3 regions of the Streptomyces sp. NPDC041129 genome follow, and region 2 is predicted to be linked to each of the others. Evidence: riboswitches for the same ligand, from Rfam matches in the RefSeq annotation. Region 2 holds a riboswitch; each other region holds the start of a gene.
What was found. Region 2 has a riboswitch for cyclic di-AMP ahead of ACZ6B1_RS16010 (transglycosylase family protein). Riboswitches for the same ligand answer to the same signal wherever they lie in the genome.
Positions count from the first base shown of each region.

Region 1: linked by a shared signal. The riboswitch ahead of ACZ6B1_RS09725 (C40 family peptidase) and the one ahead of ACZ6B1_RS16010 (transglycosylase family protein) in region 2 are both predicted to bind cyclic di-AMP.
Region 3: linked by a shared signal. The riboswitch ahead of ACZ6B1_RS31765 (M23 family metallopeptidase) and the one ahead of ACZ6B1_RS16010 (transglycosylase family protein) in region 2 are both predicted to bind cyclic di-AMP.

Region 1 is NZ_JBVIYV010000002.1:322,478-325,741, forward strand. It holds gene ACZ6B1_RS09720 (tellurite resistance/C4-dicarboxylate transporter family protein) at 1-363, opposite strand, end outside; gene ACZ6B1_RS09725 (C40 family peptidase) at 436-1,560, opposite strand; cyclic di-AMP (ydaO/yuaA leader) riboswitch at 1,569-1,741, opposite strand; gene pcrA (DNA helicase PcrA) at 2,025-3,264, shown strand, end outside.
Region 2 is NZ_JBVIYV010000004.1:86,122-89,385, reverse strand. It holds gene ACZ6B1_RS16015 (transglycosylase family protein) at 1-1,006, shown strand, start outside; cyclic di-AMP (ydaO/yuaA leader) riboswitch at 1,183-1,355, shown strand; gene ACZ6B1_RS16010 (transglycosylase family protein) at 1,360-2,052, shown strand; gene eno (phosphopyruvate hydratase) at 2,392-3,264, shown strand, end outside.
Region 3 is NZ_JBVIYV010000013.1:85,139-88,402, forward strand. It holds gene ACZ6B1_RS31755 (HPr family phosphocarrier protein) at 1-267, shown strand, start outside; gene ACZ6B1_RS31760 (GntR family transcriptional regulator) at 432-1,127, opposite strand; gene ACZ6B1_RS31765 (M23 family metallopeptidase) at 1,328-2,083, opposite strand; cyclic di-AMP (ydaO/yuaA leader) riboswitch at 2,096-2,259, opposite strand; gene ACZ6B1_RS31770 (M16 family metallopeptidase) at 2,505-3,264, opposite strand, start outside.

The DNA.
Region 1 (3,264 bases), on a different contig from region 2:
GAGAAGCAGCAGCGCCGGCCACATCAGTACCGCCAGCGCCAGGGCGGCCTCGGCCAGGGTCTGCCAACCGAGCAGCGAGAGCCGGGTGCCGAGCACCGCCGTGGCGGCGACGGCGGTGAGCGCGCCCGGGCTCTTCGCCTCGGCCAGCCACAGCGGCCGCTGCGTCACCAGCCGTACGGCGAAGTCGGCGGCGAGCGCCACCCAGGCGAGGCAGGCCAGCCACAGGAAGACCAGCGACACCGCCTCGGGACCGGTCAGGTGCAGACCCACCGACACGATGCCGCTCGCCATGACGGCGGCCCCCGCCGCCGGCGGTCGCCCCGCCCACCACGTACGCAGACAAGAGAAGCCGGGCATGGGCATGCGCCCGATGCTAGGGAGCGGCGACGCCCGCGCCCGCGGGGCACGCGCGCGCAGGGCCCGAAAAGAGCACCGTCAGGCCGGACGCACCACCCGGTGGACGACCGACTCGCCCGCAAGGTGGACCGGCTCCTCGCGCACGTACGCACCGGGGCGCGGGGCGTGGATCATCGTTCCGTCGCCCGTGCACAGACCCACATGGCTGTTGTCGTTGTGGAAGAAGACCAGATCACCGGGGCGCGCGTCGGCGAGCGGGACGGCGGTGCCCATGGCGGCCTGGTCACGCGCGGCACGCGGCAGGGTCACGCCGGCGGCCTTCCATGCGGCCTGGGTGAGGCCCGAGCAGTCGTAGGAGCCGGGCCCGCTGGCACCTGAGACGTACGGCTTGCCGATCTGGGCGCGGGCGAAGGCGATCGCCTTCTCGGCCTTGGTGACGGGGGCCGGCGGGGTGACGGCCGGCACGCTCACCGGCCGCGCCGCGGACCGCGGCCGCTCCGGGGCACGGACCGGGACCGAAGGCGGAGCCAGGACCGAGGTGAGAGCCGGATCCGGAGCGGGGATCGAGCCGAGAGCGGGGTCCGGAGCCGGGACCGCAGGAGGAGCCGGAGCCGGGACCGCAGGAGGAGCTGGAGCCGGTTCCGGGACCGGAGCCGTCCGCCGGGACAGCAACTCGCGCGCGGTGGCGAGCTTGTGCTGGACGGCCGCCTTGGCCGCCTTCACGTCGTACGGCGCGGTGACCGGCGCCTCGGGGGCCCTGGGGGCCTTCCCGCGCTCGGCCGCGCCCTTCACCCGGGAGGCCAGCCGGTTCATCAGCCGGCTCTGGGCGAAATGGTCCTCCGGGTACTCCGCGAGCAGCGAGCCGGCCGCCTCGGGAGCCGCGGCGAACGGAGCCAGCCCCTCGCGGGCCTTCGTGAACAGGCCCGGCCGCCGGACGGTCTCCCCGCGTGGAGCCTCGGCGCGAGCCCGCTGCACGGCCGCGGGTTCCTCCTCCGGGTCCGCCCTGCGGTACAGCTCGTCGATCTTCTTCTCGATCTCCTCCACACTCGGCCTGCCGTCGCCCGTGGAGGAGGCGGAGGCCGAAGCGGCCCCGGCCGTCTGGGACAGGACGGCCACGGAGGTGAGGGCGGCGGTGGCCAGGACGGGGGTGCGGATGCCCGTCCCGCGGGTTCCCGGGGGACCCGGCTTGCGGTGCGACGCCAAGGGTGGCGACTCCTTCCAACGTGCCGCCTACCGGGTTAGCTGTCGGGTTCGGGCGGGTGGTTCGGAAGGGTTGCCCTACGGCGTCGTCCCGGGCGGGAGTCGGCCGATTCACCCCAGGATCGGTGGGTCCCCGGCTCCGGCCGCCGCGAAGGGGGGGCACCGGACTCGGCGGAGGCCGCGCGGCCCGGCGAGGTTCGCCGGTGGGGGTCGTGCGGCCTGACGGCAACCTAGCCAACTCGTGTGACTCCTGTGAAGGTTGCTGTGCCATATGTCCGATACATTTCCGTGACCCGGGGCCGGTTTCATACGCGCGTGACAAGGCGCTTTCGCTGTGTGAGGAGTTCGGCAGCCCCCTTCGCGCGATGGCCGACGCGCCGGCACGGCGTGCTGTCGCGGACCTCACGGGCTCCGACTTTCCGGTGCCGGGACCGGTTGTCGGTGCGGCCCCCTAGACTCGTAGAGCGATGAGCAGCCTCTTTGACGACAGCTTCCTGGCGGACCTCCAGGCCCCTCGCGGGCACGCGGAGGAGCCCCCGCCGCCGCCCGAGGACGATCACGCTCCGGAGCCCCTTCCGGACGATCTGTTCGGCGGGAAGTTCGACGTGCCGCCGGACCGGGACACCCACTACCGCGACGGCGCCCCGCGTCCCGTGATCGACCCGGACGCGCTGCTGCGGGGGCTGAACGACAACCAGCGCGCCGCGGTCGTACACGCCGGCTCGCCGCTGCTCATCGTGGCCGGCGCGGGCTCCGGCAAGACCCGTGTGCTCACCCACCGCATCGCGCATCTGCTCGCCGCGCGGAACGTGCACCCGGGCCAGATCCTCGCGATCACCTTCACCAACAAGGCCGCCGGCGAGATGAAGGAGCGGGTCGAGCAGCTCGTCGGCCCGCGCGCCGGCGCGATGTGGGTGATGACCTTCCACAGCGCGTGCGTGCGCATCCTGCGGCGCGAGTCGAAGAGGCTCGGCTTCACATCGTCCTTCTCGATCTACGACGCCGCCGACTCCAAGCGCCTGATGGCCCTGGTCTGCCGCGACCTCGACCTCGACCCCAAGCGCTACCCGCCGAAGTCCTTCAGCGCCAAGATCAGCAACCTGAAGAACGAGCTGATCGACGAGGAGGACTTCGCCGCCCAGGCCACCGACGGCTTCGAGAAGACCCTCGCCCAGGCCTACGCGCTCTACCAGTCACGGCTGCGCGAGGCCAACGCGCTGGACTTCGACGACCTGATCATGACGACGGTCAACCTGCTGCGCGCCTTCCCGGACGTCGCCGAGCACTACCGCCGCCGCTTCCGGCACGTCATGGTCGACGAGTACCAGGACACCAACCACGCCCAGTACGCCCTCGTACGGGAGCTGGTGGGCACCGGGCAGCACGACGAGGACGTACCGCCCGGCGAGTTCGACCTGCCGCCCGCCGAACTCTGCGTGGTGGGCGACGCGGACCAGTCGATCTACGCCTTCCGGGGTGCGACGATCCGCAACATCCTCCAGTTCGAGGAGGACTACCCGGACGCGACGACGATCCTGCTGGAGCAGAACTACCGCTCCACGCAGACCATCCTGTCCGCCGCCAACGCGGTCATCGAGCGCAACGAGTCCCGCCGCCCGAAGAACCTGTGGACCAACGCCGGCCAGGGCGCGCGGATCACCGGCTACGTCGCCGACACCGAGCACGACGAGGCCCAGTTCGTCGCCG
Region 2 (3,264 bases):
TCGCCCCCGTCAGGCTCCGGCTCTTCTCGTCGCGGCCGGAGTGACCGGCTCCGCCATCGCCATCCCGCTCCTCGGCGCCGCGAGCGCCAACGCGGCCGACGGCACCACCTGGGACAAGGTCGCCGAATGCGAGAGCGGCGGCTCCTGGAGCGCCGACACGGGCAACGGGTACTACGGCGGGCTGCAGATCTCACAGGACGACTGGGACGCCTACAGCGGCACCAAGTACGCCGCCACCGCCGACCAGGCCAGCCGCTCGCAGCAGATCGCCGTCGCCGAGAAGATCCTCGCCGACCAGGGCACCACGCCCTGGACCACCTGTGCCCTGCTCTCCGGTCTGACCTCCAACTCCGGATCCCTGGACGTCGACACGGGTGTCGGGGGCTCCGGGAAGTCCGACGCGGACCAGGACGAGTCGGGCGACTCCTCCGGCTCCACGGACTCGTCCGGTTCCACCGATGATTCCGACTCGTCCGGTCTGCCGGATTCCTCCTCGTCGCCCGACTCCTCCTCGGGCTCGGCGGACAAGTCGCCCTCGGGTGCGGACAAGGGTGCCGGTTCCAAGGGGTCGGGCAAGAGCACGGATGCCCCCAAGTCCGACAAATCCGCATCGCCGAGCGCCGAGACGTCGCAGGGGAGCGAGTCCGCGACCGCGGAACCCGCTGTGGAGGACTCGGACAATTCATGGCAGACCGGCGGTTCTTGGAGCCTCGTCGACACCGGAGCGCTCAGCAGTGGCGGACGTCACCGCGGGGGTAGTGCGGACGAAAGCGTGACAAACGGTCAGAGCGCCGCCTCGTCGGGCAAGCACGCCTCCCGCGGGGCGGACGCCTACACCGTGCATGAGGGCGACACCCTGGCCTCCATCGCCGACTCCCTTGACGTGGACGGTGGATGGCACGAGCTCTACTCCCTGAACAAGAAGGCCATCGGCGCCGACCCGAACCACATCTCCGCCGGTCAGACCCTGGAAGTCGGTAGCGAAACGGGCCAAAAGCAGCGGTAGTTGACGCCCGTATTGGTCGTCGATGTCCGTTTCGGGGAAAGTGTGGGATGAGTCTCAGAAGCCCTGATCGTCTTTGAAATTCCCTCGATCGCGTGTCTACGGTCATGACCGCTCGTCACCACGAGCCCCGGCTGTCGCAACGCCGAATCCTGCCAGCGGCCGCCCGGGAACAGTCGTCGCGTAATGCGCCGTAGGCAGGAGCGGGGGACCCAAGGTAAGTGCCGGAACCAGCGGTCGCGCTGGAACCGGCTAGGGGTGGAGCCGCGGCCCGCGAAAGCGGGCCCGCGGCCGGGCAACTCAACCGGCCCGAACCCGACAGCTCACCTCGCAGGCGTCGGTGAGGGGATCCATCCATGCTGTTCTCCAGCAAGGGCAAGCACCGTCGTCCGTCCAAGGCCACCCGTGCCATCGCGCTGGCCGGTGTCACCGGCGCCGCCGTCGCCGCCCCGCTGATGGCGGCCGGCAACGCCTCCGCCGCCACCACCTCCGAGTGGGACGCGGTCGCCCAGTGCGAGTCCGGTGGCAACTGGTCCATCAACACCGGCAACGGCTACTACGGCGGTCTGCAGTTCTCCGCCTCCACCTGGGCCGCCTACGGCGGTACGCAGTACGCCGGGCAGGCCGACCAGGCCTCCAAGGCCCAGCAGATAGCCGTCGCCGAGAAGGTCCTCGCCGCCCAGGGCAAGGGCGCCTGGCCGGTGTGCGGCAAGGGCCTGTCCAGCACCCCCAACAACGGCTCCGCCCCGAGCGGCTCCTCCAAGAGCACCTCCTCGGGTAGCACCGCCAGCCGCTCCACCGACCAGCAGGCCGCCTCCCGCTCCAGCGAGCGCCCGGCCGCGAGCGCGAAGAAGACCGTCACCACCCCGACCGGCAAGAAGGTCAAGAAGGGCGACGGCGAGTACAAGGTGGTCAAGGGCGACACCCTCGGCACCATCGCCGAGAAGCACAAGGTCGACGGCGGCTGGCAGAAGCTGTTCAAGCTGAACAAGGACATCGTCGAGGACGCCGACCTCATCTACCCGGGCCAGCAGCTGCACCTGAAGTGACACCTGGCTCCGACCGGAACCACAGTGCCCTCACAAGGCCGTCCCCCAGGCTGAAGGCCGCGTGAGGGTCATTCCCCCCGTCCCCCACGGGCTCCCCGCCCCGGTGCGTTTTCCCCCGTACGCACCGGGGCGGGGCTGTGTTTTCCCCGGCCCTTCCCCTCTTCGTTCGCGGGACCTCACCCGGACCCCTTTGTTCCGGGCAGGAACAATGGGTACCGTCTCCCTGTCCACGGGACGGTCGGTCGGTGGCCGACGCCCCTTGGACGGTTAGGCTCTAGTCGCAAGGCAGAGCCGTAAGGCACCCCGCCCCGCACTTCCAGCGTCACATCCAAGAAGGAGATGCTCGTGCCGTCCATCGACGTCGTCGTAGCCCGGGAAATCCTGGACTCCCGAGGCAACCCCACGGTCGAGGTCGAGGTCGGCCTCGACGACGGCAGCACGGGTCGTGCCGCCGTTCCGTCCGGTGCCTCCACCGGTGCCTTCGAGGCCATCGAGCTCCGCGACGGCGACCCCAACCGCTACCAGGGCAAGGGCGTCGAGAAGGCCGTCCTCGCCGTCATCGAGCAGATCGGCCCGGAGCTGGTCGGCTACGACGCCACCGAGCAGCGCCTGATCGACCAGGCGATGTTCGACCTGGACGCCACCGACAACAAGGGCTCCCTCGGCGCCAACGCCATCCTCGGCGTCTCCCTCGCCGTCGCGCACGCCGCCTCCGAGGCCAGCGACCTCCCGCTGTTCCGCTACCTGGGCGGCCCGAACGCGCACCTGCTGCCGGTGCCGATGATGAACATCCTGAACGGCGGCTCGCACGCCGACTCCAACGTGGACATCCAGGAGTTCATGATCGCCCCGATCGGCGCGGAGTCCTTCTCCGAGGCCCTGCGCTGGGGCACCGAGGTCTACCACACGCTGAAGAAGGTCCTGAAGAGCAAGGGCCTGTCCACCGGCCTCGGCGACGAGGGCGGCTTCGCCCCGAACCTCGGCTCCAACCGCGAGGCCCTCGACCTCATCCTCGAGGCCGTCAAGGAAGCCGGCTACGCGCCCGGCGAGCAGATCGCCCTCGCGCTCGACGTCGCCGCCTCCGAGTTCTACAAGGACGGCAAGTACCTCTTCGAGGGCAAGGAGCGCTCCGCCGCCGAGATGACGGAGTACTACGAGGAGCTCGTCGCGGCCTACCCGCTCGTCTCCATCGAGGACCCGCTGTTCGAGGAC
Region 3 (3,264 bases), on a different contig from region 2:
GTCAACGTCGGCTGGGCCGAGGGCCTCCACGCCCGCCCCGCCTCCATCTTCGTCCGAGCCGCCACGGCCACAGGCGTCCCGGTGACGATCGCCAAGGCCGGGGGCAACCCCGTCAACGCGGCCTCCATGCTGGCCGTTCTGGGTCTGGGCGCCCAGGGCGGCGAGGAGATCGTCCTCGCCTCCGACGCCGAGGGCGCGGACATCGCCCTGGACCGTCTGGCCAAGCTGGTCGCCGAGGGCCTCGAGGAACTGCCCGAGACGGTCTGAGCGCGAGCTCACGAGAAACACCGGAGCCGTGCCACCCCTTTCCGGGCGGCACGGCTCCGCCGTTTCACCGGCCGAATGGGTCGCACGGGAAAGCCGCACGGGAAATTCGGGCAGCGGAAATACGCCGCCCCAGAATTCCCCCCTCTTTGTATACGGCCCTCGTGTTAATGCCGCGGGCCCGACATGTTTACAGGATGTTGCGAAGTCCTCACACGGTCCGGGCGGCCCTCGCCGCCGGAAAAGCGCAACCGGTGCGCGACCGTCGCGCGCTCGGTGTGCAGAGCCGTGAGCGCACGCGCGCGTTCGCCGTCGCCGCGGGCCACCGCGTCCACGATCGCGCCGTGCTCGGCCCAGGAGTCCACCGGGCTCGGTGGGGCCGCCACCGCGTACATCCAGGCGATCTTGTGCCGGAGCTGGGTCAGCATCGATGTCAGCGAGGGGCTGCCGGATGCCTGGGCGAGCGTCTCGTGGAACCAGCCCCCCAGCGCGCGCAGATCCTCGCTGTTGCCCCTCCTGGCCCGCTCCTGGCCCAGCCTGACGAGGCCGCGCAGCACCTTCAGATGGGCCTCGGTGCGCCGCTGGGCGGCCCGGGAGGCGCCGAGCGGCTCCAGGAGCATGCGCATCTCCAGCAGGTCGGCGGCCTCCTGATCGGTCGGCTCGGCCACGCACGCGCCCGCGTGCCGCCGGGTCACCACGAAGCCCTCCGCCTCCAGGGTGCGCAGGGCCTCACGGACGGGGACACGCGAGACGCCGTAGCGGCGGGCCAGGACTTCCTCGGTGAGCCGGCCGCCGCGCTCATGGACACCTGCGACGATGTCGTCCCGGATCGCCGTGCACACCGAGTGCGCCGGAATACGCATGACCGACCTCCGCCTTAATCCCCGTGAAACGCCGACGATGGACGTGTTGATCCGTGACTCTATTCCAAGGGAGCGGAATTTCCGACGGCGAGCCGGAATCCATGCATACTTTTTGGCCGGACGGCTTGACGGACGCCCTCGAAAACGGCGAAAGCCCCGGCTCGGTGAGCCGGGGCTTTCGGTTGTCCGCGCGGGAGGGGTCAGACGTTCACGCCGTGCTTGCGGAGGTAGGCGATGGGGTCGACGTCCGAGCCGTACTCGGGGCTCGTGCGGGCCTCGAAGTGGAGGTGCGGGCCGGTGACGTTGCCGGTCGCGCCGGAGAGGCCGATCTGCTGGCCCGGAATCACCTTCTGGCCCACCGTGACGCCGATGGACGACAGGTGGCCGTACTGGGTGTACATGCCGTCGGCCATCCGGATCACGATCTGGTTGCCGTACGCCCCGCCCCAGCCGGTGGAGACGACGGTGCCGGCGCCGACCGCGTGCACGGAGGTGCCGCTGGCGGCGTGGAAGTCGATGCCCGTGTGCGAGCCGGAGGACCACAGGGAGCTGCTGGCCTGGTAGGCCGTGGAGACGTACGAGTGCACGATCGGGGCGACGAAGGCGTTCAGGCGCTTGCGCTCGGCCTCACGGGCGGCGCGCGCCGCGGCCTCGCGTTCCCTCTTCGCCTCGGCGGCGGCCGCCTTTGCGGCGGCCTCCTCGGCCGCCTGGCGCTCGGCGGCCTGGGTCTGGGCGGCGGCCTGCTCGTCGATCTGCTCGGCGACCTCGTCGCTCACGCTGATCACCGGCGTGAGACCGGTCTGCTCGACTGGCCTTTCCGCGGCGAGCGCCGGGGAGGCCGCGAGGGTGCCGATGACACCCGTGGTGGTGAGGGCCGCTACACCCGCCGCCTGAGCGGTGGTGCGCTTGACGCGGCCGGGCTTGCGGTGCTTCCCGGAGGCGCACATGAACGCCATGAAGTGGCTGGTCCTTTCCTTCCCTCTCGCCTACCGGGTTAGCTGACGGGTTCGGAGCAGGAAGGTCTCCTACGGACCCCCTCGCTCGCGCGCGGGCGTCCGATTCACCCCAGGGACTGCGATGGGTCCCCGGCTCCCCTGGCTCGCGCCGTACGGGGACTCGGCGATGACTGTCCGGTGCCGCGGGCGCGGCGCACTGCCTGACGGACAGCCCGGACGACGCTAAGCGGCCCGGTCTTCGGCACCCAAACGGATCCGGTCTTTTGTAGCGCATCCCACAGGGCAGACAGGCAACCTCCGCCTCAATTCGGACATTCGAACAAGGGCGGCTCCCCCGTTTCGGGAAGGACCGCGCACGCAATGGGGACCTGACGGCCCGTCGGCCGCGAGGTCCCCACGCGCGCGTGACGCCGTACGGCCGCTACTCGGCGGTGACGACGGTGACTTCGCCGATGCCGAGCGCCTTCACGGGCTCCTTGATCTGCGCCGCGTCACCGACGAGGACCGTCACCAGGCCGTCCACGGGGAAGGCGCTGACGACCGCCGCGGTGGCCTCCACGGTGCCGGTGGCCGCGAGCTGCTGATACAGCGTCGCCTGGAAGTCGTCGGGCAGGTGCTGCTCGACCTGGTCGGCCAGGGTGCTCGCGACGGCCGCCGCGGTCTCGTACTTCAGCGGCGCCACCCCGACCAGGTTCTGCACGGCGACGTCCCGCTCGGCGTCGGTGAGGCCCTCCGCCGCGAGGGTGCGCAGCACCTTCCACAGGTCGTCGAGCGCCGGTCCGGTGTTGGGGGTGTCCACGGAACCGCTGATGGCGAGCATCGCGGCGCCGGTGCCGTCCGGGGCGGACCGCAGGACCTGACCGAAGGCGCGCACGCCGTAGGTGTAGCCCTTCTCCTCGCGCAGCACGCGGTCCAGGCGGGAGGTGAGGGTGCCGCCGAGGCAGTAGGTGCCGAGCACCTGGGCGGGCCACACCCGGTCGTGCCGGTCGGGGCCGATCCGGCCGATGAGGAGCTGCGTCTGGACGGCGCCGGGCCGGTCGACGATGACGACACGGCCGGTGTCGTCGGCGGTCACCGGCGGCACCGGGCGCGGCTCGGCGGGGGTGCCGGACCAGGCGCCCAGGGTGTCGGCGAGCAGCGCGTCCAGATCGATGCCGGTGAGGTCGCCGACCACGACCGCG